DNA from 3 places in the Paenibacillus hamazuiensis genome. Region 2 is predicted to be linked to each of the others. Evidence: riboswitches for the same ligand, from Rfam matches in the RefSeq annotation. Region 2 holds a riboswitch; each other region holds the start of a gene.
What was found. Region 2 has a riboswitch for cyclic di-AMP ahead of MYS68_RS03700 (3D domain-containing protein). Riboswitches for the same ligand answer to the same signal wherever they lie in the genome.
Positions count from the first base shown of each region.

Region 1: another riboswitch for cyclic di-AMP. It lies ahead of MYS68_RS11560 (CAP domain-containing protein); the one in region 2 lies ahead of MYS68_RS03700 (3D domain-containing protein).
Region 3: another riboswitch for cyclic di-AMP. It lies ahead of MYS68_RS21355 (TrkH family potassium uptake protein); the one in region 2 lies ahead of MYS68_RS03700 (3D domain-containing protein).

Region 1 covers NZ_JALRMO010000001.1:2,611,023-2,621,136, forward strand. The annotation lists gene cysI (assimilatory sulfite reductase (NADPH) hemoprotein subunit) at 1-448, opposite strand, end outside; gene MYS68_RS11530 (assimilatory sulfite reductase (NADPH) flavoprotein subunit) at 477-2,300, opposite strand; gene MYS68_RS11535 (M48 family metallopeptidase) at 2,474-3,739, opposite strand; gene MYS68_RS11540 (CBO0543 family protein) at 3,945-4,388, shown strand; gene MYS68_RS11545 (CBO0543 family protein) at 4,405-4,863, shown strand; gene MYS68_RS11550 (alpha/beta hydrolase) at 4,877-5,785, shown strand; gene MYS68_RS11555 (malate:quinone oxidoreductase) at 5,918-7,435, opposite strand; cyclic di-AMP (ydaO/yuaA leader) riboswitch at 7,750-7,884, shown strand; gene MYS68_RS11560 (CAP domain-containing protein) at 7,891-8,547, shown strand; gene MYS68_RS11565 (FUSC family protein) at 8,619-9,659, opposite strand; gene MYS68_RS11570 (AbfB domain-containing protein) at 9,761-10,114, opposite strand, start outside.
Region 2 covers NZ_JALRMO010000001.1:924,033-934,146, forward strand. The annotation lists gene garR (2-hydroxy-3-oxopropionate reductase) at 1-841, shown strand, start outside; gene MYS68_RS03695 (PASTA domain-containing protein) at 1,187-2,425, shown strand; cyclic di-AMP (ydaO/yuaA leader) riboswitch at 2,476-2,661, shown strand; gene MYS68_RS03700 (3D domain-containing protein) at 2,807-3,910, shown strand; gene MYS68_RS03705 (GntR family transcriptional regulator) at 3,927-5,045, opposite strand; gene MYS68_RS03710 (ABC transporter substrate-binding protein) at 5,413-6,702, shown strand; gene MYS68_RS03715 (carbohydrate ABC transporter permease) at 6,814-7,752, shown strand; gene MYS68_RS03720 (carbohydrate ABC transporter permease) at 7,759-8,604, shown strand; gene MYS68_RS03725 (glycoside hydrolase family 43 protein) at 8,647-9,636, shown strand; gene MYS68_RS03730 (hypothetical protein) at 10,004-10,114, shown strand, end outside.
Region 3 covers NZ_JALRMO010000001.1:4,952,428-4,962,541, forward strand. The annotation lists gene sdhA (succinate dehydrogenase flavoprotein subunit) at 1-1,240, opposite strand, end outside; gene MYS68_RS21335 (succinate dehydrogenase cytochrome b558 subunit) at 1,258-1,911, opposite strand; gene MYS68_RS21340 (LysR family transcriptional regulator) at 2,256-3,152, shown strand; gene MYS68_RS21345 (cation:proton antiporter) at 3,692-4,924, opposite strand; gene MYS68_RS21350 (potassium channel family protein) at 4,937-5,602, opposite strand; gene MYS68_RS21355 (TrkH family potassium uptake protein) at 5,645-7,012, opposite strand; cyclic di-AMP (ydaO/yuaA leader) riboswitch at 7,084-7,230, opposite strand; gene MYS68_RS21360 (CPBP family intramembrane glutamic endopeptidase) at 7,452-9,056, shown strand; gene uvrC (excinuclease ABC subunit UvrC) at 9,290-10,114, opposite strand, start outside.

The DNA.
Region 1 (10,114 bases), 1.7 Mb from region 2:
GGTTCACATCACCGCACGCGGCAATCGTATCGAGCAGCGCCTGATGGATGGATTGGATCGTTTTTTTCATATTCCATTTCAAAATCCCATGCATCTGGAACGTCTGGCGCGTCGTGAGCTTTAAGGTGCCGTTCCCGTATTTCCGGGCCAGCTCATCCATCACGAGCCACTGCCCGGGTTGAGCGACGCCGCCCGGCATCCGTACGCGCAGCATGAATTGATAGGCAGGCTCAAGCTTCTGCTTCTGCCTTTCGTTTCGAAGATCGCGGTCGTCCTGGAGGTAGCTGCCATGAAACTTCATCAGTCGGTTATCGTCATCCGGAATGCCGGCACTGAGCGGTCCCAGCATCGATTCGGCCAAGGTGCCCCGCAAATAATTGCTTTCGAGCTTAATGCGCTCTACATCACTTGGTGGCCCTTCCGGCGCGGTTAATTTTGTATTTGCCATACTAAGTCGTACCCCTCTCTATCTCAAATCAGTACACGTCTCTCTGATATCGTTTATTTTGCTGCATGGCTGCGAGATATTCTTCCGCTTGTTCGCGGCTCATGCCGCCTTCCTTCTCGATGATGTCCACGAGAGTCCGATGAACGTCCCGAGCCATCCGCTTCTCATCGCCGCAAATGTAAACCGCCGCACCCTGCTGCAGCCAGGTGAACAATTCCTTGCTATGCTGAAGCATGCGATGCTGCACGTAGACCTTCTCCTCCGTATCGCGCGAGAACGCCACATCCATACGGGTAAGGACGCCGTCTTTGATCCATCGCTGCCATTCGGTCTGGTACAAGAAGTCGGTCGTGAAATGCTGATCTCCAAAGAACAGCCAGGATCGGCCGGTTGCGCCAATTTCTTCCCGTTCCTGCATGAAGGAGCGGAAAGGCGCGATTCCTGTGCCGGGGCCGACCATTATGATCGGCGTGCTCGGGTCTTCCGGAAGCTTGAAGTTCGAATTGTGCTGGATGAACACGGGAACCCTATCTCCAGGCTGCAATCGTTCCGCACAGAAAATCGAGCAAACTCCGTTACGCTCCCGCCCGTGCGCCTCATAGCGGAGCGCCCCGATGGTCAGATGCACCTCATCGGGATTGGCCGACTGCGAGCTTGCAATGGAATACAAACGCGCCGGTATTTTTCTGAGCTGGGAAACCACATCTTGGGCGCTTCCTTGCATCGGGCCGTAATCGCGGACGAAGTCCACCAGGTCGCGTCCGTGGATGTAGGCTTTGCACTGCTCCTCATTGCCGGCCTCCAGCAGCTCAAGAACCTTCTTATTCGCTGCAAGCGGCGCTAACTTGTCAAGCAGCGGTTTCGTTAGGACCGTAATCTCGAAATATTCGATCAGCGCCTCTCTCAGAGGCCGGACCTCGCCTTGTTTATTGATGACTACCTGCTCGTTTGGATCCCACTTTGTATGTTCGAGCAGAAGATCCACCAGTGCCGGATCGTTGTGAGGGTAGACGCCCAAGCTGTCGCCAGGTTTAAAGTTAAGCCCCGAGCCTTCAAGAGAAAGCTCGATATGGCGCGTTTCTTTATTGGACCCGCGGCCGTTCAAATTGATATTCGTCAAGACCTCGGCCTGGAAAGGATTCGTTCTGGAATAGGCAGATTCCGAGGCGATCGTTTCAGCTGCCGCTGAAGGAGCAGCGGCGGAAACGGCCCCCCCTTGTCCTTCCTTCAAACGCTGAATCACGCCCTGCAGCCATTCCGCCGCCGGCTCGTCATAGTCCACGTCGCAATCGACACGTTCGAACAACCTTGTTCCGCCGAGCTCTTCCAGCCTGGCATCGAAATCTTTGCCGGTCTGGCAAAACAACTCGTACGAGCTGTCGCCAAGCGACAGGACCGAGAAGCTGACGCCATCCAGCCGCGGCGCCCGTTTGCTGTGCAAAAACTCATGGAATGAGATCGCATTATCAGGCGGTTCGCCTTCTCCATGTGTGCTGACGATAATAAGCAGCTGCTGTACCTTCTTGAGCTGATTCGTTTTGAAATCGCTCATTGACGAAAGGGTGACTTCAAAACCGTTCGCCTCAAGCGCCTTCGCCGACTTTTTCGCAAGTCCCTGCGCATTGCCGGACTGCGAGCCGTAGAGTACGGTCACTTCTTTACTTACGGCCGGCACACCGCTTGGCGCCGGCTGCGACAACCCGAGTGCACCGGAAGGTGCTTGAATCGCCGCCGACGCGGCGAGATATCCGCTGAGCCAAATCTTTTGCGACTCGTTCAGGGTCGAAATAAGTCGATTCAGAAGATCGACCTGTTCCTGGCTAAAGGGACTGTTATTTACCTGAAATTGCAACGTTCTCCACCCCACATTAAAATGCCTCACGGTTAGACACTATCTATTTCCGCAAGTTTAACTAATCTTATGGAAACTATACCACATTCTCCTCCAAAAAAGACGATCGAAAATATAACGATTTCTTATTAAACTTATAAAATTGTATGTATTTGTCGATCTGTGCTTTTTTCTTAACGAATAACCGGATAATGCTGCACGTAGTCAATGCGCTGAGCGAGTGTAGGGTGCGAGCCGAGAAACCATTGCACGAGCGAGGGCGGATTCACATCGGACAAGCTGTTTGCCGCGAGCTGTTGAAAGGCGCGGATTCCCGCGTCTTTATCCTGCGTGAGCGAAATAGCGTATTGGTCCGCACTGTGTTCGTGCATCCTGGATATGGCGTTATCGAGCGGCGAAGCCGCAAAGGTCAGCACCGATGTGAGCAGGAATAACACCGGAAGGCTTGCCATATCGTACGGTCCGCGCACATTCAGCTCGGTGCCGAACTTCGAATGGATCCTTCGGTACAGGCGGTAAACGAGCCAAAAGCCAGTGAGACTTTCAGCGATACCGTATAAAGTGCCCCACAATACATGATGTTTGACGTAGTGCCCCATTTCGTGGGCCATAATGAACAAAATCTCGTCTTTTTTCAGCTTCTGCAGCGTTGTGTCCCACAGCACGATCCTTGTTGACGCGCCGATTCCGCTCACATAGGCATTGAGCGTATTCGTCTGTTTCGATTTGTCCACCTGATAAACCTGATTCGCCGGAATGCCGGCTTCATCGGCAAGCTTTAATATTTTTTGACGTAGCTGCTCGTCCTGCAGCGGCTTGAATTCGTTAAACACCGGATCCAGCACGATAGGCTGAACGAATGTGAAAAAGAGCGTCAACGGAATGGAGACGATCCAGCCCCAAAGCCACCAGCGCTGAGGACTTTTTTTGATTGCCCAGAGCAAAAGGCCGTATAACGGAACGGATAAGCAGTAATCGATCACAAGGCTCTTCGCCTGGTCTCCGAGCCACGAACCGATTGCTTGGTTGGACAAGCCGTATGCCCGGTTGAGACTGTGCAAATAATAATCCAGCGGCAGTTCGATGAGCTGAAGCGTAACCTGCAGCAGGAACAGAAAGACGATCAACCTGAGGCCGGATAATCTGAACCAGTCTTCCGCTTTGTCACGGAACCACGCGGAAACGCCAAGCGCAAGCAGCAGCGCCATAATCGTCCATTTTATCGGAGTCGAAATGAAAAAGCTGATATATTCGATCGTTGACAGCCGGTGAACATTGTGAATCTGCTCCCCGGACATAAACGTGGCCGGATCCGCCGGCCCTCCCGCCATAGCTCCCGGTACTGCCCCTTCGCCCTGTGAAAGAAAATAAAAGGCAACGACTGCGGCATATACCGTCACCATACCCGCCCAGATCAACAATATTTTTTTCAAGCTCAAGCAAAGCCCCTCCCCTCGAAAAAGGTTTCTTATCCCAGTTTAAGCTTCGTTCGCATTTTTATAACAATACGACTAAAAAAGAAAGCTTTGATTCGGCCATGAACCAAATTACATCGTCACTAATCGTTTGAACCTACCTTCGTCAGGGTACAATACCCATTAATAATACGCCGAAATGCTTAAACGGAAGGCGGCATCGGGATTCATGCTCTTTCTTTTTGGCTCCATCCTTGTCCTCAACACGTTGGCATATTTCGTTCCCAAAAAAATGACATGGCCGCAGCTTTACCTTACAACTTTCTTCTCGTTCTGCCTTCAGCAGTTAGCCGACTTGATCCTGAACATCAAATACGATCTATACGGATTTTTCCAAAAAGGAGTGGACTGGGCTTCCTTTCTACCGATTTTCGGACTGTTTCCGGCTGTGAGTATCCTCTTTCTCAATCTGTTTCCATACAATGCCGGAATTGGACGTAAAACGCTTTATCTTCTCGGATGGTCAGCTTTTTCCATTTCCTATGAAGCATGCGCCTTAAAGGCCGGATGGTTTTATTACAACGGATGGAAGCTGTCGTACTCCGCTCTGATCCACCCTTGGCTGTTCCTTCTTTTGTTGTGGCATTTCCGTATTGTCCAAAGAATCTCATAATGCGGAGACTCTAATCATGCTGTTCCTTTATATTTCCGTTATTGTTTTGAATGCAGCTGCATATTGGATACCGAAAAAATTGACCAAACAGGAACTCTATATCACAACGATCTTTGCCTACGTTCTTCAATGGTTAACCGACATGATATTGGATTTGAAATATGACCTTTACGGCTATTTCGGAAAAGGTTTCAACTGGCCTTCTCTGTTGGTCGTATATGGGATTTTCCCTGCCGTTAACATCCTTTATCTGAACTTGTACCCTTACGGCCGAAGCGTCGGGCGTAAAGTGTTATATATTTTCGGTTGGACTGCGTTCACCCTGCTGTATGAAGTGGTTGCCTTGAAAAGCGGATGGTTCTATTACAACGGTTGGAAATTATGGTATTCCGCAATAGCGGATCCGGTGTTATTCGTCATGCTGGGAGTGCATTTAAAGATCATTAGGCGACTGTTCTACGAACGGAACGGGTAATATAAAAAAACGTATGGCTGAAATTCGAACAAGCCGCTATGATTTAAAGGAGGAAGGTGGTTGTTCCATGGAAAAAGAAATGTTTCTGTTTCCGGGCAAAGCTCCGGGATCGGAAAGAGTACAGCTGGAAGAAAAAATTTTTGAAGAACCTTGGGAACATACCTTTAAAAGGGTTGTTCAGGGGGTAACCGCGCCTTCAGTCATCCCCTATGTCCCTGAACAGCCAAATGGAGTTGCCGTTATTGTCATCCCCGGCGGAGGTTACCGGAGGCAGGTACTGAACCTGGAGGGCGCCGATATCGCGAAATGGTTGAATTCCTTCGGGGTCACAGCGTTTGTGTTAAAACATAGAATGCCCGGAGACGGACATGAGCATGCGCTTGACGTACCTTTGCAGGACGGGCAAAGAGCGGTCAGGCTTGTTCGCAGCATGGCCTTTCAATATGGGATAAATCCGGAAAAAGTAGGTGTAATGGGATTTTCCGCAGGAGGGCATCTCGCCTCTGCATTAGGCACCTGTTACGATCGGAAATTTTATGAACCTATCGACTCGGCAGATCAGATCAGTGCCAAACCGGATTTTATGGTTCTGTGTTATCCCTGCATTTCCTTGAACGGCTGGGACGGGAAAGATAAGGACTTCCCTACCCCGCTTATGGAAATGGTGAAAAAGTACAGCACCGATGAACTGGTTACGAAGGATACGCCTACATCCTTTATCATGGTTGCTGACGACGATACTACAACCCCGGCGGAACACAGCGTCAGCTTCTATCTTGCCCTGCGAAAAGCACGTGTCTCTGCGGAGCTGCATGCGTATAAATCGGGAAAACACGGCTTTGGCATGGGTACGACCAAGGGTCCTGTGCAAGGCTGGACTGCGGCATGCAAAAGTTGGCTGGAAACCGTAACCGCCATGTAGGCACTTCTCACATCGATGCAATCAGTTCCTTCAATTTTGACTCGTCTTGGTCTGCAAGGGTCGAAAAAAGCCGACCCTTGGGCCGGCTTCGATGTATAGCTTATTTGCGCAAAAGCTGCACTGTTTCCCTCTTTACGATACGGTTCGGCTTGCCATCTGTACCGGTACTTTTTCACTGAGACCGAGTATCCGCGCTGTTGAAGCATGAATGTCTTGGATAAGTTCCGGGTGTTTCAATAGCGAAATGCCGTAAGAAGGTATCATTTCTTTTATTTTCGGTTCCCACGTTTTTATTTGCTGCGGGAAGCATTTTTTTATAACTTCAAGCATGACGGAAACGGCGGTGGAAGCACCTGGGGAAGCGCCAAGCAAGGCGGCTATCGAGCCGTCGGCAGCGCTGATAACCTCCGTGCCAAATTGCAAAGTTCCTTTGCCGGCAGCCGTATCCTTAATAATTTGCACACGCTGGCCCGCGACCAGCAAATCCCAATCCTCGCTTTTGGCATTCGGTACGAATTCCCGCAGCTCTTCCATACGTTGTTCCTTCGATAACATCACTTGCTTGATCAGGTATGCGGTCAGTGAAGCATTTTTTACGCCTGCCGCCATCATCGTTACGAGATTGTGCGGTTTGACGGAAGTTATCAAATCAAACATCGAACCGAATTTTAAAAATTTTGGCGAGAATCCGGCAAACGGTCCGAATAACAACGATTCCTTGTTGTCGATATATCTTGTATCAAGATGCGGAACAGACATCGGAGGCGCGCCGACCGCTGCCTTGCCATATACTTTGGCATGATGCTGCGCTACGACGTCCGGGTTTTGACACACCATAAATAGTCCGCTAACCGGAAATCCGCCGATTCCTTTTCCTTCCGGGATGCCGGACTTTTGCAGCAGATGCAGGCTTCCTCCGCCGCCGCCGATAAAGACGAATTTTGCCGTATGCCGTTCGACCGCACCGCTGTCGATGTTACGAACTTTCAATTCCCATAAGCCGTCGCTCGTACGTTTAATATCATCCACATTATGTTTGAATTTTATGTCGACATTTTTACTTTTTAAGTGGGCGAACAACATGCGCGTCAAAGCGCCAAAATTGACATCCGTTCCGGATTCGATTCTGGTAGCTGCTATAGGTTTATTCGAGCCCCGGTCCTTCATCATAAGCGGAATCCATTCCTTCAGTTTATCCGGATCGTCGGAAAACTCCATCCCTTGGAACAAGGGATTGCCCGACATCGCCTCAAAACGTTTTTTAAGAAATGCAACGTCTTGTTCCCCTTGTACGAAACTCATATGAGGTAGCGGCATGATAAAATCTTGCGGATTACGAATCAAATTGCTTTTTACCAGATAAGACCAAAACTGCTTGGAAACCTGGTATTCTTCATTCACTTTAACAGCTTTGCTAATATCGATGGTTCCGTCCGACTTTTCCACGGTATAGTTAAGCTCGCACAATGATGCGTGGCCGGTACCCGCATTATTCCATTCGTTAGAGCTTTCCTCTCCTGCGCTTGCAAGCCTCTCAAACACTGTAATTTCCCAGTTCGGTACTAATTCTTTCAGCAGTGACCCTAAAGTTGCGCTCATAATTCCGGCACCAATCAAGATAACGTCTGTTTTAGTTTGTCTGTTGCTCATATTTACCGTCCCATCACGCTAGTATTTGAAGAAAAAAATGGTGGCGCCTGTGCGTAGGCTTCCACAGCAAGCCAGGGTGCGACCAGGTCACACCCCTTTTCCGGCTCTATTTTAACCCTATGGATTAAACACGTCTTTACTATTATATGATAGTTATAAGCCATACGACAAGAAGCGCGACGAAGAAACCTAATTCGAGCAGATTTTACCTATAGAAGTGCTGGAAAGTTTTGATCAATGAAGCTTACGGACAAGCGTGCTACAATGGAACGAACTCAGGCCCAGGGCACCGTTTTGCCTTTATTTGGGGCTGAGTGCTAATAAGGCCGAAGCTTCGTCAGAAAGCGCGGGGGACCCATTTACCGGGGTGAAGCCACTCACCATGGCGGGGTGTTTCCTCTTTGACCCTAATCCGTCAGCTAACCTCGCAGGCCGTAAAAAAAGGAGAGATTCGTATCATGAAGATGAAAAAAGTCATCATCGCGGGTGCGCTTGCACTCAGCATGGTCGTCGGAGCCGGAGCGGCATCCGCGGCATCAACGTACACCGTGACCGGACAGGACACGATGTGGAAAATTGCAGTAAGGCAGGGCATCCCGCTCAGCACACTGATCCGCATGAACCCGCAGGTCGCGAACCCGAACATCATTTGGCCCGGCATGAAGCTGATCGTCCCTGGCACTGCTGCGCAGCCTAGCGCTCCGGGAACCGGGAACTCGGCGGCCCCGTCTTCCTCCTCCCAGTCCGCTTATGCGGATCAAGTCGTCGCTCTCGTCAATCAAGAGCGCGCCAATGCCGGAGTAAAACCGCTCGTTGTCGACCAAGCTTTGGCGGCAATGGCCCTCGATAAAGCCAAAGATATGTACAATAATCATTACTTTGATCATACGTCGCCAACCTACGGCTCCCCGTTCGATATGATGAATTCTTACGGCATCAGCTACACCTACGCGGGCGAAAATATCGCGATGGGCCAGAAGACGCCGCAAGAGGTCATGAACGCCTGGATGAACAGTCCCGGCCATAAGCAAAACATTTTGAGCCCGAATTACACGAAAATCGGGGTCGCCTATTATAATGGCGAGTGGGTGCAGGAGTTCATCGCGAATTAATGAACGTATTCCCAAAACAAAAAAGCAAAGCCAGGCATGCTCATGCAAGCCTGGCTTTGCTTTTTCCATACTTATCCTTCTGAACCGGCCGGTTCATGGTCATCCGTGTCCATGCACTCTACCAGACGATCCAATCGAATCAACTGATACCCGTAATCGTAAATCGCCGCGGCGACGATAAAAAGCCGCAGCGAACCGTCTCTGTCTTCGTTGTAGCAGTTTGTCGCGTGCTTCATGAACGCATCGTTCGCTTCCTTGACAGACGCGGAGTTCCAGCTTTCCGGCTTTACCTTTTCCTCAAATTTGAGCAAAATATGCTCGTTGAACTTAATCAGCTTTTCCAAATGCCGGTCATAGCTCATATCGATGTCCGGTGTCCGCTCCGATTGAAAGTAATGCTCATGTACATCCTCCAGCACCTCGTAGCCTTTCTGCAAACATTGCAGCAGCTGCTTGTACACAACGATCTGACGCGTCCGTCGGTACTTAGCCCGCTTCAGCTTCTTCAGCTCCTCTTCCAGCAGCTTATATTTATCCGTAAGCGAGTGCAGAGCATCCTCCAGCTCCTGCTTTTGTTCCCGAAACACCTTCTCTTTCATCTCATCGGAAATGGCGGTGCGAAGCAGCAAGGACAGCTGATTGAAAACCGAATGGATCTGCTTGTTGAATTGCACCTTCGGATCCGGGGGCATGAATGCAATATTGAGCACAAAAGCCGATAATATCCCGATCATGCTGAGCAGGAAGCGGTTCAGTGCAAATTCCCACTGTCCGGAAGCCTCCATCACCGCCACGACCGTCACCAGCGTCAAACCGACGGACTCTCCCATCCCGATTTTCATACAGAGCATGATGACGAGGATGCAGACGACGCCGATGGCGATCGGCTCCTTTGAGAAATACGTTCCGGCCAGCAGCGCAATAACGGCGCCGAGCGTGTTCGTCTGCACCTGCTCGAGGAAATGCCGCCAAGACCGGTATATCGAGGGCTGCAGCGCGAAAATGGCCGCCACCGCGGCAATCACCGGCGGGGAAAAATGAAGCCATGTGCTGACGTACAGGGACAGCGTGACAGCGATTCCTGTCTTGAGCATGCGGGCTCCGAATGTCATGGTGTCCCCTCCTTGGACTGTTTGTACTTTTCATATTGTACCAGAGGAAGAGAACCAATCCAATCGATAGTTACGGCTGGATGGATGAAAAACCGGAACTATTATCGTATGATGAAAGTTGCATCTCTGCGGTCCAAATCGCTGGAAACCGCTTCGCTATAAAGCAAGCTATTGCGATGTCTGATGTATCTGCCGGGGAAATTATAGGATTCGAAGGATGCCAGATTGCTGTCGGCAAGCCCCGGTACTTTATAGAAGGTTGCATCGGCCAGGTACAAAGCATTGTTGCTGTACGGTTCCCGCCATATCTCCCCGTTCTTGTGGCGCAGAAATTCACCCGGGAAATTTACGGACTCGAAAGAAATGGCGTTCGGATCCGCCAAGCCCTTCACGATTCTCCATTCCGCATCGGCGGCAGGGCTGACTCCGGAATCGATTCTCCCCCTGCCGCTCGC
Region 2 (10,114 bases):
CAAAAACGTGCTCAAAGCGGGCTACGAGGTCACCGTGCTCGAAACGAGCAAGCAGGCGGCGGAGCTGGTCGCCGCAGGAGCCAAAACGGCGGCAAACCCGAAAGCATTGGCGGAGCAAACCGACGTCATCATTACGATGCTGCCCAACTCGCCGCAGGTGCGCGAGGTCATCCTCGGAGCGGGCGGCATCATCGAAGGAGCGAAGCCGGGCACCGTCGTCATCGATATGAGCTCGATCGCTCCGCTCACAAGCCAGGAAATCGCCCGGGAGCTGGCGGAAAAAGGCATCGACATGCTGGATGCCCCGGTCAGCGGCGGCGAGCCTAAGGCCATCGAGGGTACGTTATCCGTCATGGTCGGCGGAAGACAGGATGTCTTCGACAGATGTTATCCAGTGATGAAGACGATGGCGGCCTCCGTCGTGCGCACCGGCGATATCGGCGCAGGCAACGTGACGAAGCTGGCGAACCAGATCATCGTCGCGATCAACATCGCCGCGATGTCCGAGGCGCTTGTGCTGGCCAGCAAAGCCGGCGTCGAGCCGGAGCTGGTGTACCAGGCGATTCGCGGCGGGCTTGCCGGCAGCACGGTGCTGGATGCGAAAGCGCCGCTTGTGCTGGACCGCAAATTCGACCCGGGCTTCCGCATCAATTTGCATATCAAGGACCTCGGCAACGTGCTGGAAACGTCGCATGAGGTCGGCGTGCCGCTGCCGCTGACGGCTGCGGTCATGGAAATGATGCAGGCGCTCAAAACGGACGGGATGGGCGAGTGCGACCATGGCAGCCTGATCCGCTATTACGAGAAATTGGCCAAGATCGAAGTAACCCGGCGGGTATAAGCCGGCGGTCCCTTGCTTGTCAGCGGGGGACCGCTTTTTTGTTGCTATGGAAATGATGCATGGCTAATTTTTGTGGGTCACCGGGGGCTTTCACAAAAGTACGAGGTATAGGCTGCAAAGGTTCACTTCGCTCTTGGAGGATTTGTTCCGCAGCTTTCGGCTTTCAATATATATCATGTTACCGCTGCAGCGATAAATGAACAGTGCCTCTTCCCGGGTTGGCCTTGGGAAGAGTTTTTTTTGCCGACACCCCCAGAAAACACGCCATTTTCGAGAAAAGTTTAATTTGTAGGCGTATGGAATCGTCTCGAATGAGCATAGGATGTTTCATCGGGAGGTTGAAAAATGGAGCCTGTCATAAACAATCGTTATGTGTTGAACGAGCAGCTCGTTCAGCTTCCGGGCGATGTGACGGTTTGGCGAGGAACCGACCTTTCGCTTCGGCGGGAAGCCGTCCTGTACGTTTCTCCGCTGAAGTCGGGGGCAGGAGGACTGGCTTATATCGGCAGCCGCGCGCACTTGTCCGGACGCCACTTCCTGCACATTCTCGATGCGGGCGTGCAGGCGCCGCATCTGTTCGTCGTTTTGGAAAACGCCGGCGGTAAACCGCTGCTTCATATGCTGCACAGCCACCCTTTTTCGCCGAAGGAGCTGCTCGCCATGCTGCTTCAATTAGGCCAAAGCATGCTGAGCGCAGCGGAGGAACACAACATACATTTTGCGGTGACCGCTGAAAATATATGGTGCAGTCATATCGACGGCTTGAAGGTGATGAACCATTGGTCGGAGGGGGAAGTAAGCCGGCGGGGGGCCGGCGGCTTATGCATGCTGCTGCACCAGCTCCTTACCAGGTCGGAGCCGCTCCCCGCATGGACCGGAGAGGAGCGGACGGCGTCCGCATTATCCGGGGCCGCGGGCCTCACTCCGCGCGAATCTCGGGAAATCGCCTGGCTGCTTAGGCCGTGGGAGGATGGGAAAGCCGCTCTCGCCGCGTTCGTGCGGGAGCTGGACGTTGTGCACAGACGCCTGTACGGAGGTCAGGAAGAGAATAAAGAGCTTCCGCGTATCGTTTTGCCAAGAGAACATATGGAACCTCGCTGGGAGGAAGCGCCGGCAGAGGAGATGGAGGCCGAACAACCGGAAAGGGAAAGGGGGAGGATTGAAATCCCGAAAGGCATGTTATGGTTCGGCATTCCGCTTGCGTGCATCATTGCCGTCGTCGGTCTTATGCTGATGTTGTCCTTCTCGCCTTGGCGCGGAAACAAGGAGGCCGGCTCGAAGCCGCCCGCTTCCGTCGCCGCTCAGGAGCAGCAGAAACCTTCCCCGACGCCGGCACCGAAGGAATCGCCGCCTCCCCGGAACGAAACCACCGGGCAGACCGCCATTGTCGAAACGCCGGATTTGAACGGACTTCCCCGGGCGGAAGCGGAGAAGGCGGCGCTGGCTGCAGGGCTGCGCTACGAATATGTTTTGGAAACGAACCCGGCGGCCGCCGAGGGCACCGTGTTCAGGCAGGACCCGGCCGCGCATACGAAGGTGGATAAGGGCACCCGGGTCAAGTTCTGGGTCAGCCGGGGAAAATAGTTCTATTTTCCGGATGTCCGCGTATACTTCATAAAAAAACAACATACGGTGGTAATCAATCGCTGAATTTCCGTTAAGGAAAGCGGGGGAACCATCGTCCGGACTTACCGTCCGGGCGGCGGCCGGTCCGGCCGGTTTTGGGGTGAATCCTCGGCATTCGTTCGTCGAATGTCCGGGTAGGGCGACTCTCCGCCCGAATCCGTCAGCTAACCTCGCAAGCGTCAATGAGAGCAAATTGTCGTGTCTTTTTGGTTCTAATAAAGTCACGGGAAGTTCTCTTTCCCGTGACTTTTTACTTTTTAACCAAAACTTTGACAAGTCGCGTCGTGTGTCATACGGTACACGGGAAAAATGGCGGGGCTTTGAAGGAGGACCGATGAAATGGGCGTCATTCCGAAAACCCATGTAAAGCGATCATCCGGCATGTCCTTGGCGTTACGCTCGCAGCGAGATAATGTACGAGTCATTTTCGCTTCAGGTATTGTATGTTCCATTGTCACGATCATTTTTTTGGTGCTGCTCTACGGCACGACAATGAAAGAGGTCACCGTCGTTTTGTACGGGGAAGAAAAGAAGTTCCGCACGTTCGAGTCGGACGTGACGCGGTTTTTGGCGGCTCAAGGCATCTTTGCGGGAGAGCACGACCGCCTGTCGGTATCGCCGGACGCGAGGCTCGTGAACGGTCACCGCATCATCATTAACCGCGAAATCCCGGTCCAGGTCACGGAGGGCGGGACGACAAAAACGAATTATTCGATAGGAAAAACGGTGGAAAACGTCTTAAAGGACCTGAATATCCCGCTTGGCGAACATGATAAAATTTCTCCCGCCTTGGATCGGGAAGTGGCGGAAAATACGGAAATCACGATCGTCAGAGTAAACAAGAACATCGAGGAAACCAGCGAAACGATCGACTACAAGGTGGTCAAACGAAACGATCCGACGCTTCCCGCCGGCAAGCAGCAGCTCGTTCAAAAAGGGAAGGAAGGCACATTGGTCAAGAGGAAGGAGAAGGTATACGAAGATAACGTGCTCGTTGCGGAAAATATCATCGAAGAGCGCGTGGAAAAAGAAAGCGTCGAGCAGATCGTTGCGGTGGGCACCAAGCAGCCGGTCGCAGCGGCAGCGGATTTATCCCCGGCGGTGGAATTTTCGGTCAAGAGCAGAGCCGATATTCCGGCCAAAAAAATATTGGAGGGCGTCACGTTGTCCGCTTATTCCTCGGGCGGCTCCTCGGGGAAAACCGCCTCGGGCACCCGTCCTGCGGAAGGGCGCACCATTGCCGTCGATCCCCGAATCATTCCGATGGGCTGGTGGGTGTATATCGACGGAATCGGCTTCCGCCGGGCCGAGGACACAGGCGGCGCGATCAAAGGGAACAAGATCGATGTGTATTTCGAAAGCGACTCGTACGCCAAACGGTTCGGTTTGAAACGCGGCTATACGGTGTACGTCATCGGCCCTGTCAAACCGGAGGCGGATTAAAGCTTCTTTACCCCGACTATATGCGGGCTTCTTTATGTCCTATCCCATGAAAATTTTCGTCGCTTTCGGTGGGTGGCATCACCAGCTTCACCGGAACGACGACATGCTGGGGCACATGCTCGCTTCCCATCCGCATATGGAGCAGCTCTACGGCGTCGTGGGCCATTTGCTTCTCGTCCTGGGCTACATAAGGAACGCCCGGGATACCGGGATCGTCGAAGGAAATCAACTCTACCGGCGTTTCGTCCCGAAGGGCGACCCTGAAGGAGCCGGCGGTCAAGTTGGCCATCTCGGCCGTCAGCGTAAAAGCAGCGGTAATTTGCGGCCGGCTCTGCAAAAAGCCGGTAATATAACCGAGCGCATCGTCGCTGCGCAATATGTCCAGCGGTACGTGGCACCATAAGTTTTTGTCGATGGAAATGCCATGGTCGATATAAGCTTTCTCGAAGCCGGCAGTCCGATCCTCGATGGCGGTGTTTACGTTTTCGGGCGAGATCAAAGCGATCTGCCGGTGCCCTTTGTTCAGCAAATAAGATACGGTTTCGTACGCTCCGCCCAAATTGTCGGAGGTGATCGTATACGTATCGATATTTCTTAAATAACGGTCGATGAACACGAACGGAAACTTGTCCAGGGACAAGCGCAGCAGCGATTCGTTATATTTTTCATCCTCGGTCGGAAACACGATAAGCCCCTTCACTCCCGATTCGGTCAACTCCTTGATGGCCCGCGATTCCTCCGCCGAAGACTCCCTCGTAATCCACAAAATCATTTGAAATCCGGCTTCCTTCAAGTAATATTCGACATGGTCCACCAGACGCTGGATCACTTTGGTTTTCAAGGTAGGAATGATAAACCCGACGAGGTTGCCGGCGCCGCCTCTGCGAACCGTCATCTTCAGCGTATCGGACAAGCCGGCCTGCTCCGCGACAAACGTGCCTTTTCCTTGAATCCGTACGACGAGTCCGTCGTCGGCCAAGGCGGTGAGCGCGTTTTTGACCGTGATTTTGCTCACCTTATACTCGTCCATAATTTCCTGCTCCGAAGGCACCCGGTCTTTGGGGCGAAGCTCTCCGCTCTTGATCTTCGCTTTAATGTCCTCCTGGATCTGCTTATACAAAGCGGTTTTGTTCATGGTCTGCACCTCGCTGGAAGTTGTTCGGTGAAAAAGCCCGCTTCGTGTCCCGGCTCGTGCTTCCGATCGCTCCTCTACCCCACAAAGTGAAGATAATCCTTCGCAGTTTAGTCCGAATACTTTGCGGGGACCCCTATGAACGGATTTCATAGCTTAGCCATTCGGCGGTTGAAATCCGTTCACAAAGGCGACCGCTAACGCTTCTCCAGCACGATTCCGTCCACTTCGCATTTTTCACCGAAATTTGAATTAAAAATATAAATTTTATAATCAATTGGTTATATAAAACATATTATATATACATTATAATTCAGTTTAGGAAGCGGTTACAAGACCTTGTCCAAAAAAGTTACGGGAGGATTTGACGATGAAGAAAGCACTTCAATTATCGACATCCCTGGCTCTGGCTTCTTCGCTTTTATTGTCTGCGTGTACAAATGACAGCGCCTCCAAACCGGGAAACGGCGCAGGCACGAAGCTGACGTTCTGGACGTTTAACGAGCTGCATCAGAAATTTTTCGAAAGCATGGCGGAGTCGTGGAACAAAGCGAATCCGAACGAACAGATCTCGCTCGAAGCGACGACGTTCCCCTACGACGACAACCACAACAAGCTGCTAGTCGCGCTGCAGTCGGGAACGGGAGCCCCGGATTTGGCCGACATCGAGATCAGCAAGATCGGCAATTTCCTGAAGGGCGAGCCGCAGCTTGTGGCGCTGAACGATATCGTCGACCCGGAAAAAGGGAACCTTGTCATGTCGAGGCTCGACAATTACGCGAAGGACGGCAAATATTACGGCATCGATTATCACGTAGGCGCGGAAGTGATTTACTATAACAAGGAAATTCTCGACAAAGCCGGGGTGAATCCCGACAATATCAAGACGTGGGACGATTATGTGCAGGCCGGCAAGCAGGTTGTGGAGAAAACCGGCAAGCCGATGACGACTCTTGAAACAACGGATCAATGGTCGTATTGGCCGCTCGTCGTGCAGCACGGCTCCGATTTGCTCGACAAGGACGGCAAGGTGATTATGAACGACGGGGTCAACTCGGAGGTGCTGACGTTCCTGCAAAAGCTCGTGAAGGACAAAATCGCCGTCGTGGCGCCCGGAGGATTTCATCATGCCGAGGAATATTACGGTTTCATGAACAAAGGCGGCGCCGCGTCGCTCTGGATGCCGATGTGGTACATGGGCCGCTTTACCGACTACATGCCTGACCTGAAAAACAAAATCGTCATCAAGCCGATGCCGGTGTTCAAGCAAGGGGAGAAGCGCTCTTCCGGTATGGGCGGCACGGGTACGGTGATCACGAAACAATCGAAAAACGAAGCTCTGGCCAAAAAGTTTTTGGCCTACGCGAAAATTTCCAAGGAAGGCAACATTCAAATCTGGAAGCAGCTCGGCTTCGATCCGATCCGTTCGGACGTATGGAACGATCCGGCGCTGAAGGAAGACAACAAATTTACGGCTTATTTCGGCAAAAATATTTTCGATATTTTAACCGGGGTGAAAAGCGAAATCGCGGCGACCAACATCAAGGAGAAGACGCCCGCCGTATCCGACGCCGTCAAGACGAAAGTGATGTTCCAGGTGCTCAACGATCTGAAGGATCCGAAGCAGGTGCTTGACGAAGCTGCGAAAAGCATCAAATAAAGCAAGGGCGTAAGAGCAATGGCTTCTTGAGGCCAACCGGCTTTGTGCAGCGTGGAAAAATTTGCGCAAGGCCGGCGCGAAACAGCTTAACGGAAAGGAGCGTGTATCCAGGTGAAAGCTGATACGGCGGCTGTGGCGGCGGGCAAGCTGGAGAAGGGCGGCGCGGTGAAAAAGCTGCTGTATTCTCCGCGGATTGCGCCTTATGTATTCGTTTTGCCGTTCGTTCTATCGTTTCTTATTTTTTTCGCTTATCCGGTATTCAGCACGATCCAAATGAGCTTTCAGGAGGTGCTTCCGGGGCAAACCCGCTTTATCGGGCTGGACAATTATAAAAATTTGCTGAGCGCATCGTTTTATACGGCTTTGCTGAACAGCAGCAGATATACGTTCTGGACACTCGTCGTGCTCATTCCGCTGCCGCTCGTGCTGGCCGTTTTCCTGAACTCGGCGCTGATGAAATGGAGCTCGTTTTTCCGCTCGGCTTTGTTTATTCCTTCGCTGACGTCGGTCGTCGTGGCGGGAACGGTTTTCCGGCTCGTTTTCGGCTCGCTCGACGAATCGGTGATGAACGGATTCCGCCATCTGTTCGGCTTGCCGACGATCAACTGGCTGGCCGGCTCGGGCACCGCGATGTTTGTGCTTGTCGTTTTGGCGAGCTGGCGTTACATCGGCGTCAACATCATCTATTTCCTGTCGGCGCTGCAAAGCATCCCGCAGGAGCTGTACGAAGCGGCGGAAATCGACGGGGCCGGCGTATGGCACAAGTTTTGGAAGGTGACGCTTCCGCTCCTGAAGCCGGTTTCGATCTACGTTATCACGATCAGCATTTACGGCGGTTATTCGATGTTTACCGAAAGCTTCATTTTGTGGAACGGCAACCGTTCGCCAAACGATATCGGACTGACGGTGGTCGGGCTGCTGTACCGCGAAGGCATCGAGAAGAACAACCTCGGCTTCGGCTCGGCGGTCGGCATTACGCTGCTCGTCATCACTATGATCATCAATGTGATCCAGCTGAAATCGTTCGGTTTGTTTAAAAAGGAGGAGTAGAGGGTGATTATAGCCAAGCGAAAGCCGCTTCTTCCGACCGTTCTTCTTGTCGTTTTATTCGCCGTCCTGGCCGCGCTGGCGCTGTTTCCGTTCTACTGTCTGGCGCTCGCTTCGCTGAAGCCTTCGAAGGAGCTGCTGCGGTACGGACTTAACGTCAAACTTCAGCCTGAGCTTCTGTCTTTCCGCAATTACGCGTTTTTGTTTTCCGCCTCGGCCAAAAAATATTTGGACTGGTACCAAAACAGCCTGCTGATTTCCGCCGTATACACCGTCTGCTGCCTTCTGCTGTCGTCGATGGTCGGCTACGGGCTCGCGATGTACCGGTTTTTCGGCAGAAACGTTATATTCGTGCTTGTGCTGCTCGTCATGATGGTGCCGGTGGAGATCATCATTCTGCCCTTATACAAGCAGATGATCGCCTTCAGGCTGATCGATACGTTCAGCGGCGTCATTTTGCCCTTTGTCGTATCCCCGCTGCCGATTTTTTTCTTCCGGCAATATGCGGCGGGGCTGCCGAAGGATTTTCTGGATGCGGGAAGGATCGACGGCTGCTCGGAATACGGCATCTTTTTCCGGATCATGGTGCCGCTCATGGCCCCCGCGTTCGGCGCGATGGCGATCCTGCAGGCGCTCGCCAGCTGGAACAGCTTCGTTTGGCCGCTGATCGTCATCAAGACGGGCAGCAAGATGACGCTGCCGATCGGGCTTGCCAGCCTCGTGACGCCGTACGGCAACAATTACGACATTTTGATCGCCGGTTCGGTGCTCGCCATTTTGCCGATATTGCTCGTGTTCGTCTTTTTCCAGCGGTATTTCGTCTCGGGATTGACCGTCGGCGGAGTGAAGGGGTAAGGCTCATATAACAACCAATTGGAGGAGAAGGAGAGAAGAGCAATGAAAGAGACGAGAGATATGAGAGAGGGACAAACGGACGTGAACGTTCCGCTGATCGAACAGCGCGCCGATCCGTGGATATATAAACACTCGGACGGTTATTACTACTTTACCGCTTCGGTGCCGGAATACGATCGTATCGAAATTCGCCGGTCTCCCACGATCGCAGGCTTGAAAGAAGCGACGCCGGCCGTCGTTTGGCGAAAGCACGAAACCGGGCCGCTGAGCGCTAATATATGGGCGCCGGAGATTCACCATGTCGACGGCAAATGGTACATTTATTTCGCCGCAGCCCGTACGACGGAAACGAACGACGGCTTGTTCGACCATCGCATGTATGTGCTGGAAACGGATGCGGCCAACCCTCTCGAAGGCGGATGGACGGAGAAAGGCCAAATCCGCACGAAATGGGAAAGCTTCTCCTTGGATGCCACGTCCTTCGAACACCGCGGCGTCCGATACCTGGTTTGGGCGCAAAAAGATCCGGAGATTCCCGGCAACTCGAACCTGTACATTTCCGAAATGAGCAACCCATGGACGCTGCGCGGCGAGCAGGCGATGATCACGACGCCGGAATACGGCTGGGAAATCATTGGCTTCAAGGTCAACGAAGGTCCGGCCGTGCTGAAGCGGAACGGTCGGATCTTTATCACCTTCTCCGCGAGCGCGACCGATTTCAACTACTGCATGGGGCTGCTGGAAGCGGACGAAAACGCGGACCTGCTGAATCCGGCCTCGTGGAAAAAGTCGGAGCTGCCGGTGCTGGCGACCGATGAGGAAGCCGGCCTATACGGACCGGGGCACAACAGCTTTACCGTATCCGAGGACGGCTCCTGCGACCTGCTGGTGTTCCACGCCCGGACGTACAAGGAAATCGTCGGCGACCCGCTTTACGACCCGAACCGGCATACGTTCGTCAGCAAGCTGCAGTGGCATCCGGACGGAACGCCGGATTTTGCAAGCAGCGCCCGCAGGACATACTTGCGGTAAGCGGCATGTTAAAAAAGCTCAGCCCGGCCGTATCGGCCCGGGTTGAGCTTTTTTTCTGCCGCAGCAGGGCGGGAGGGAGAGCCGAGAGGCGGAAAAGCGGCTAACAGCCCGGGGCGGGTGGCGTGCCAGGGTGAAGGGAGAGCCGAGAGCCTGAAAAACCGGCTCTCAGCCCGGGTCGAGCGGCGTGCCGGGGTGAAGAGAGAGCCGAGAGGAGGAAAAAGCGGCTCTCAGCGCCGCCGGAGGGCCTCGCCAAGTGCCGAGAGCCTGAAAAACCGGCTCTCAGCCCGGGTCGTGCGGCGTGCCGGGGAGAAGAGAGAGCCGAGAGGAGGAAAAAGCGGCTCTCAGCGCCGCCGGAGGCCCCCGCCGAGTGCTGAGAGCCGGAAAAACCGGCTCTCAGCTCGGGTCGAGCGGCGTGCCAGGGAGAAGGGAGAGCCGAGAGGAGGAAAAAGCGGCTAACAGCGCCGCCGGAGGGCCTCAC
Region 3 (10,114 bases), 4.0 Mb from region 2:
TCAAGCCTTTGATATACTCGACCGCTTTCGGGCCGGACACCATGCCGTCGAAAATCGCGGATACGAGCGAGTTCGCGCCGAGACGGTTCGCGCCATGGTGCTGGTAGTTGCACTCGCCCGCTGCGAAGAGGCCCGGAATGTTCGTCATCATGCCGTAATCGACCCACATGCCGCCCATCGAATAGTGAACGGCCGGGAAAATTTTCATCGGAATTTTCCGCGGGTCGTCACCCATGAATTTCTCGTAAATTTCCATAATTCCGCCGAGCTTGACATCCAGCTCCTTAGGATCCTTATGGGAAAGATCGAGGTACACCATGTTCTCGCCGTTGATGCCAAGCTTCTGATTCACGCACACGTCGAAAATTTCGCGCGTCGCGATATCGCGGGGAACGAGGTTTCCGTAAGCCGGATATTTTTCTTCAAGGAAATACCAAGGCTTGCCGTCTTTGTATGTCCAGATGCGTCCGCCTTCGCCGCGTGCCGATTCGGACATAAGCCGCAGCTTGTCGTCGCCCGGAATCGCCGTCGGGTGAATTTGGATCATCTCGCCGTTTGCGTAATAAACGCCTTGCTGGTAAACCGCGCTGGCCGCCGTTCCCGTATTGATGACCGAGTTGGTCGTGCGTCCGAAAATAATGCCGGGACCGCCTGTCGCCAAAATAACCGCATCGGCGCGGAACGTATGAATTTCCATGCTGCGCAGGTCCTGTGCGGAAATGCCGCGGCACACCTGCTCATCGTCGATAACCGCACCAAGGAACTCGTAATGCTCGTATTTCTTGACGAGGCCGGCCACTTCCCAGCGGCGCACCTGCTCGTCAAGCGCGTACAGCAGCTGCTGGCCCGTCGTCGCGCCCGCAAATGCGGTGCGGTGATGTTTCGTTCCGCCGAAGCGGCGGAAATCGAGAAGACCTTCCGGCGTCCGGTTGAACATAACGCCCATCCGGTCCATCAGGTGAATGATGCCGGGAGCCGCGTCGCACAGCGCCTTAACCGGCGGCTGGTTCGCGAGGAAGTCCCCGCCGTATACCGTATCGTCGAAGTGCTCCCACGTGGAGTCACCTTCGCCTTTCGTATTTACCGCTCCGTTGATGCCGCCCTGCGCGCAAACGGAGTGGGATCTTTTTACCGGAACCAAGGAAAACAGGTCGACGTGAACTCCGGCTTCGGCGGCTTTAATCGTGGCCATAAGACCTGCCAAGCCTCCGCCTACTACGATAATTTTAGTGTTAGCCATCGTGTATTCCGTCCCCCTTAACCTTTAACCATCTTCGGCAATTGCTGGAACTGCGGATCCAGGAACGCCGTCAAAGACATAATGAACATTACCGCCATGATCACGAACACGCCCATCCATACGTAGGTGGAAATACGCTGCGCGCGAGGGCCGACCGTAATGCCCCAACTGACAAGAAATGACCACATGCCGTTGGCGAAGTGGAACGACGCGGAAATGACGCCGATGCAGTAAAACACGAACAGCACCGGATTCGTCGCGATGCCGTGCATCAGCACTCCAAGCTCCTCATGCTCAACGGCGCCGATTGCGTACTGGAAACGCGTTTCGAAAAAGTGCCAGGCCACGAAAATAAACGTGATGACGCCGGTTACGCGCTGCAGAAAAAACATCTGGTTGCGGAAGTAACCGTAATTCGTGACGTTGTTGCGCGCCGTATATGCGACGTAAAGGCCGTAAATCGCATGGTACGCAAGCGGAATCCAGATGCCGAACACTTCCAGTGCAAGGCGGAGCGGAAGCGCGTCAAGCCAGTTGATTTGCTCGACGAAAGCCGCATGGCCGCGGGTAGCTTCGTAGTTGGTCAGCAAATGCTCGATCAAAAAAAAGCCGACCGGAATGACACCGAGCAAAGAGTGAAGCTTGCGCGAAAAATAAGAATTGCGGAACATGAATCTGGGTCCCCCCTCAATTGGTACATTTTTTCCACTGGCCTCAAAACCAACTAACATTGTACTCCCCGGAAAAACAAGCGTCAACCAATTTCTCAGCAAAAATCGACACAATGCGGACACGCCTAAAAAGCGTTTACACCATTCCGCCGACATAATGGGCATATAACGCTAGTTTTCCATGTTTCCGCAAGTTTTTATTCCGGGCCAGCCAAAAAATGTGAACAAAACGTGACGTATACATCGTACTCCTTTCTCGCTTATAATGGAAGTGCTAGTTTTTTATATAACTTTATGCGTTTTTTGCATATGACCCTCTCGCTGAAAAGGCGGTTTGCACAATTATGGAAAATATCGATGTTTTCATCGTCGTCGTCGAGCAGCAAAGCCTGAACAAAGCCTCGCAGCTGCTTAACATTTCCCAGCCTGCGTTATCGCGCAAAATCATGCGGCTGGAGGACGAGCTCGGCGTCGAGCTGTTTGCACGCAGGGGCAAAAAGCTGGAGATTACCCGGGCGGGGGAAATTTGCTACGAAATTGCCCGGGAAATGCGGCAGCTGGAGCGAAAGCTGCGCGCCTCCGTAGAGCAATTTAAAACGGCCGAGACGCAGGGCAGCATCACGATCGGCGCGAGCCTGACGACGCTGCAATCGACGCTGCCGGATTTGATTACGATTTACACGAAGGACTACCCGAACACGGACATCAAGGCGATCACGGGCAAAACGCACGAAATCGTCTCCATGGTTAAGGACAAGAAGGTCGATATCGGGCTCGTCGCCTCCAAAATCGAGCAGCCCGGCCTTACATGCGTGCCGCTGTTCGACGATCACCTGTGCCTCGTGCTGCCCGTCGGCCACGCTTTTGCCGAAATACCGGCTCTGACCGTGGCGAGCCTGCACGACCTGCCGATGATTTTGTTTTCGCGCGGCACGTGGTACCGGGTGCTGATGGACGAATTGTTTCACCGCTACGGCATTCATCCGGATGTCAAAATGGAGATTGATTCGTTCGAAGCGATCATTCGCCTCGTCTCCACTTGCAAAACGGCCACCCTGCTGCCGCAGTCGTATTTGCGCAGCGATCTGGCCGACGAGAACGGCCTGGTTGTCCGCGGCATCCCCGAGCTGGAACATACGAAGCGGACGACCTCGCTGCTGTTCACCGAAGATGCCGCAGAGCTGCCGATCGTCCGGCGGTTTATCGCCAAGGCGGAGGAGCTCAGAGAAAGGGCGCGTTAGCTGCGCGAAAAAGGGGGAGGCTTACCTGTGCCGGGTGGTGTACCTGCTAATGGTGTGAAGCCGAATACGCGGATACTCGTTTGCCGACTCGCTTTTTAACGCTTAAGTTCGCATATCTATGCCGAGCCACCGTATGTTCGCGTGCTCTTTTTCGCACCGCGTGCGGCTCCCGACGCGTGGTTTGGCATCGCATGACGTGACGTGCTCACCACATGCCAGGGGCCAATCTCGCGGCCGGACATTCAGCCGAATAAGGACGCCGTTCAATGATAGCCATTGCTATCAGGCCGCACCCGGATTTCTCCGGGTTCATAAAGGAACTACAGTGCGCTAAAGACCATTTCGAGTGGATTGCCAAAAATAAAGGAACTCAGGTGCGTAATTAGCGTGTTTTTGCCGATCCATACGCCATTTTCCCAATTTAGCGCATCCTGGTTCCTCTATTTTTTCGGATAAGCTCATTCACCCGAAGATAACGAACGTCAGTTCCTCTATGCTCACTATGAACTATGGTCTGTGCCATAGTGAACGATAAACATCTACTGCCCCTTCTCCTCCAGCGCCAGCTTGCGGGCGACGTAAGCCGTCGTGCTCGCCTGGAACAAAATCGTCAGCAGCACGGCCATAAACGTCACCGAGGCGATGATATCGGCGTGCTGAATGCCCATGCCGGCGACCATGCCGGAGAGCGCTGCAGGAATAACTCCGGTTTCGCGCACCCAGAACATAAAGACGATTTCCCGCCACGTCCATTTCGCCTTGCGGTCGGGCAGCGCGGAAATCAGCACGGTAAGCGGCCTCGCCACCAGCATAAACACGACAATGACCGCCAGGCTCGTCCACAAGTGAGCGAAAATGACCTGAAAGTTGACCTGGCTGCCGAGCAAAATGAAAATAAGCATCCGCATCAGCACGGTGATGTTTTCCGTAAAGTGGCCCATTTCCTCCAGCTTGTCGTCCATATCGAGCTTGAACACATCGGCGTTGCCCCAGATGAGCCCGGCCGTGAACGTCGCCATAAAGCCGCTCACATGAAGCGTATCGCCGAGCCAATACGCTCCAAGCGCAGTGACGACCATCGCGATCGTCGCATAATCGCGCAGCAGCCCGAGATGCATGTGCGCGGTTATATAGCTGAGCGCAAAGCCGACGACAAGGCCGACGGCGATGCCGCCGAACGCCGTGACGGCAAACTCCTCGATGCCGGAGGCGAGACTGATCTGCTGCCCGCCGACGATGACGCCGAGCAGGGTGAACGTCAAAATCGATCCGGTCGCATCGTTAAACGCCGACTCGCTCTCCACCGTCTCCCGCACCTTCGTGCGGATCTTCACCTGCTTGAACACCGGAATCAGCGTCGCCGGATCGGTCGACGAGATGATCGCGCCGAGCAGCGCCGCGTACAACCACGGCAAACCGAGCCAATAATGCGCGACGACGGTTACGGCCCCGCAGGTAACGAGCACGCCGGGAACGCTCAGCAGGGTGACCGTGAGCCATACCTTTTTCAGCCCCGATAACCGGATGTTGCGCCCTCCGTCGAACAGGATGAGCGCCGAGCCGATCGTCAAAATAAACTGGTTCGTAAACGAGCTGCTCGTCTCCGTTACCAGATGCAAAGCTTGTCCCGCTATGATGCCCGCAACCAAAAAAAGAGCGACATCCGGCAGTTTCAGCCAGTTCGCCGCTTTTCCGAACACCATGCCGAGCGCGAAAATCAAAATCAGCAAAAAAATGACATGGTGAATCATTTCCGTTATGTTGTTTTGCATGAAAAACCTCCGTTACCTGCGGATGACCTGGCTTTCGAATTCTTCGATCTGATCGTTCGTTCCAATGACGACCATCACGTCGCGTTCTTCAACGGTATCCGTCGCCGTAGGGGCGATGATGACGCCGTGCTTCTTATTGATCGCAACGACGCTGCAGCCGTATTTGGCCCGCGGGTCAAGCTGTTTGAGCGTGCAGCCGGACAGCTTCTTCGGTACGGACAGCTCCGCGATCGTGTAGTCCTTGGACAGCTCGATGTAATCGAGCAGGTTGGGCGAAACGAGCTGGTGCGCGACGCGGATCCCCATGTCCCGTTCCGGGAAGATGACCCGGTCGACCCCGATTTTCTCCAGCACCTTGCCGTGCAGCTCGGAGAGCGCCTTGGCGACGACCGTTTTGACCCCGATGTCCTTGAGCAAAATCGCCGCAAGAATGCTGGCCTGAATATCGTCTCCGATCGCGACGACCGCGCAGTCGAAATTGCGGATGCCGAGCGAGCGAAGCACCTCTTCGTCCGTCGCATCGGCGACGACCGCGTGCGTGAGCACGTCGCTCATTTCTTCGACCGCTTCCTCGTCCTGATCGATGCCTAGCACCTCATAACCGAGCTGAACGAGCTCCTTTGCAAGACTCGAGCCGAAACGGCCCAACCCGATGACCACATATTGACTACCTTTCATCTCCCACAATCTCCCTTTTTCCGGTTCATCCGAAACGTTTTTCTAGCCAATCGTAATTTTCCCTTCCGGGTATCTGTAAAGCTCTTTTTCCACTTTCGGCCCCAGCGCGTAGGCGAGCGTGAGCGGTCCGAGCCTTCCGATAAACATCATCAGCGCGATCAAAATTTTGCCGACCATCGACAAATCCGGCGTAAGCCCCATCGTCAGCCCGACCGTGCCGAACGCGGAGGTCACCTCGAACAAAATCATCAGGAAGCTGCGAGGCTCCGTCGTGGACAGCACCATCGACACGAATATAACGAGAAACAAGGCAATCATCGTCATCGTGATCGCTTTTAAAATGCGATCCTTTCCGAGCCGGTAACGAAACAGCACGATATCTTCCTTGCCGCGGATCATCGCGATCATGGCGCCGATCAGCGTCGTGAACGTCGTCGTTTTAATACCGCCGCCCGTCGAACCCGGAGAAGCTCCGATAAACATCAGGATGATGATGAAAAATTGCGAAGCCTGCCTCATGCCCGCGATATCCAGCGTGTTCGGCCCTGCCGTACGGGGCGCAACCGACTGGAACAGCGCTCCCCATATTTTGCCGGACCAGCCGAGCGGCGCAAGCGTCTTCGGGTTGGTGAACTCGAAGATGAAGATGACCACCGCCCCGATCACGATAAGCGCCCCGGTCATGCTGAGCACCACCTTGGAATGCAGCGACAGCTTGCGGTGCTTGCGGAACTCGAGCAGGTCGGATATGACAATAAACCCGAGACCGCCGAGAATGATCAGCCCCATTGCGACGATGTTCACCACCGGATCGTCGACAAACGACGTCAGGCTGCTGAACGGCCCGGTAATCGAACCGAACAGGTCGAAGCCGGCGTTGTTGAACATCGATACGGCGTGAAAAATCCCGAAATAAATCGCCGTCCCGGGACTCAGATCCATCGACCAGCGGATCGAGAAGATGACCGCGGCAATGAACTCGATCGTAAGCGAGTAGAAAATCACTTTACGGATCAGCCGAACGATCCCTTCCATGCTACCCTGGTTCATCGCTTCCTGCAGGACGAGCCTCTCCTTTAAAGAGATCCGCTTCTTCAGCATAAATGCGACCAAGGTGGACATCGTCATGAACCCGAGGCCGCCCACTTGAATAAGCAGCATGATGACGATTTGCCCGAACTTGGTAAAATACGTGCCTGTGTCGACTACAACCAGCCCCGTCACGCAGGTGGCCGAGGTCGCCGTAAACAGCGCGTCCAAAAACGGCATCGGCTGCCCGGACGCGGTGGCGATCGGCGTAGTCAGGAGCAAGGCCCCCGCGAAAATGATGACGGCAAAGCCGATCACCAAAATTTGCGGCGGAGTCAGCTCCAGCTTTTTTCTCGTTCTCTCCACGACTGAGTTCATCATCCTTTTTTGCCAAGCGGGCTTTTTTTGGGCAAACAAAAAAGACACTGGAAATCCAATGCCCGCTTATGGTTGGTTCCTGATAAAAAAGCCTACGAGGTTAGCTGTCGGGTTCGGGTTTCAGGCACCCTATCGGCGTCAAGCGATTCCGCTTCTTGCCAAATTCACCCCATTACTCATGGTTCCCCCGTTTTCCAAAAGAAATTCGGCTTTTATTCAATTGATATGAATTATATGCGCTTTATTGTGAAAGCTCAAAGTCATTTTTCATTCATTTGGTTTGATATTCCGATCAAATGCATATTTTAGAGAAGACCGGGAAGGGGCTCGCTTTGCTTTTCGGCGATTTGCCTCCGCATGCTTTTATTATCTGTTTAAAAATGAGATAATCTGACAAGAAGCCGAAACGCAAAAATCGACTATTTTTTCGAAGGAGTAATTCATGGCTACCCTTTTATTCAACCGTCGGCTGCTTATGCTGGCGCTTGCCGGCATCCTGCTGTATACGGCGGTCGCTCTCCTTTCGCAGAGCGGAGAAACCACGGAAACGGAGCGTCAGGCGGCGGATGTTCCTTCCATCAGCAAGCGGGAAGCGGCCGATGCCGCAGCCGCCTTTTTAAAGTCCGAGTATGGAATTTCGGGGAAACCGGAAACGTTCGTCGCCTATCAGTCCCGCAAAACGTTCAGCGGGTATTTGCAAAAAGCGGATTTATACGATGATTACGAGAAAAAATGGATCGCCGAATTTCCGCTTGATTTTTTCGAGGTGGAGGCCTATGTGCCGGGCAGCGGGGAGCGATATTACGTCGAGGTAAACTTTACGAACGGCCATGTGACCGCGTGGAGCAAGGACATTCCGAAAGCCGCCAAACGAGCGGACGTTGATACCGCTGACCGGAAAAAGCTGGCCGAGCAGGCACTGGCCAAACACGGATACGACCTGAACGATCTGCGGTATTTGAAGCAATCTCCGGAGGACGGCTCGTACATATTCGAAAGCGGAACGAAAACGATCGGCGAATCGAAGTTGCAGGTTCACGTGGCCGTTCAAAACAGGGAGGTCGTCCGGCTGGCTCCGCAGTTCAGCGTTCCGGAGTCTTACGAGACATGGCAGGACGAGCAGGACGAATCCGCCTCGCTGATGACCCGGATCAGTCTCACTTTTACGCTGCTTATGGTATTATTTGCGGTATACGCCGTCGTCAAGTACCGCAAATATATTACGTTTCACCATGGCCTGCTGCTGACCGTTATTTTCAGCACCGTTTATATTACCAACAACATCAATATGTATCCAGCGTTCAAAACGGGATACGGCGACCGTCTGGACGGATGGGAGGCGGTTACCTCGCTCTTTTTCATGAATTTTATCGTGTTTCTGATGGCCGCCGCCTTGTATGTCTCCTTGCTCGCCGGGCGGGAAATGTGGCAAAGCCGCGGCTGGAACGCGTGGCTTCACTGGACGGAGCCGTCCTTCGGCCGGGAAGTGCTGGGCGGTATGGGGCGCGGCTACCTGCTGTGCCTTTTCATCCTGGGCGTGCAGCAAATGCTGTTTTTTATCGCGGAGAAAAAATTCCATGTTTGGGCGGTCAACGATCCGAGCGATTCCGTCTACAATATGCTCGCGCCCGGGTTGTTCCCGTTGATGGCGTGGGCTGCGGCGATTTCCGAGGAAGCGACCTACCGGTTATTCGGCATCGCCATGTTCCAGCGCATCGTCAAAAACCGCTTCCTGGCGGTACTTATTCCGAGCATGATCTGGGCGCTCAGCCATACGCAGTACCCGATTTACCCGGTATACACGCGGTTTGTCGAGGTGACGATCATCGGCCTCATCTTCGGCTACGCTTTCCTGCGGTTCGGCTTCATCACCGTCGTTTTTGCCCATGCGTCGATGGACAGCATCCTCATGGGCCTGAGCTTGATCGACACCGGCACCGCGGCGGACATTGCCACTGGCTTGTTTTATATATTCGTGCCGGGCATCGTCGCCTATCTCATCGCATGGTATCACCGCAGCAAAGTTTTAAAGGGGGCCCTAATCTGATCCCCCAAAAGTAACGTCAACCTCCGCAGCTTATTCCGGTTACTTTTGGGGGAGCCCCTAATCTGATCCCCCAAAAGTGACGTCAACCTCCGCAGCTTATTCCGGTTACTTTTGGGGGAGCCCCTAATCTGATCCCCCAAAAGTGACGTCAACCTCCGCAGCTTATTCCGGTTACTTTTGGGGGAGCCCCTAATCTGATCCCCCCGCGAACCAAGTCCTAGTGGTAAGCTTCCTCACTCCGGGGCGGCCTGGCTCTCCTCATGGTCCGCTGTATCCACCGCGGCCGCAGCCTCCTGATCCCCGCGAAGCGCTTGGATGATCTGAGCGGCCAGCTTGGGGCCGATTCCCAGAGGCTTGAAGTCATGGACTTCGGCCTCTTTTATTTTTTTCACCGAGCCAAAATGCTTGAGCAGCGCCTTCCGCCGCTTCTCGCCGATACCCGGAATCGCGTCGAGCTGGGAGACGACCATCGACTTCGCCCGCGTCTCGCGGTGGAAGGTGATCGCAAACCGGTGCACCTCCTCCTGGATGCGCTGCAGCAGATAAAACTCCTGGCTGTCGCGCGGCAAAGGCACGACCTCCGGCGGATCTCCGCTCATCAGCTGCGCCGTCTTATGCTTCGCATCCTTGACCAGGCCGCATACCGGGATGTACAAACCGAGCTCGTTTTCGAGCACGTCCACCGCCGCGGAGATTTGCCCCTTGCCGCCGTCCACGACAACCATGTCGGGCAGCTCCAGATTTTCCTTCAAGACGCGCTCATACCTGCGCCGGATGACTTCCCGCATCGTTTCATAATCGTCCGGACCTTGCACGGTGCGTATTTTAAACTTGCGGTACTCCTTTTTGTCCGGCTTGCCGTCGACGAATACGACCATGGCCGACACCGGATCGCTCCCCTGAATGTTCGAGTTGTCGAACGCCTCGATCCGGTGCAGCGCGCCGATGCCGAGCCAGTTGCCGAGGTTTTCCGCGGCACGAACCGACCGCTCCTCGTCGCGTTCGATCAGCTTGAACTTCTCCTCCAGCGATACGCGGGAGTTGTCGCAGGCCATGCT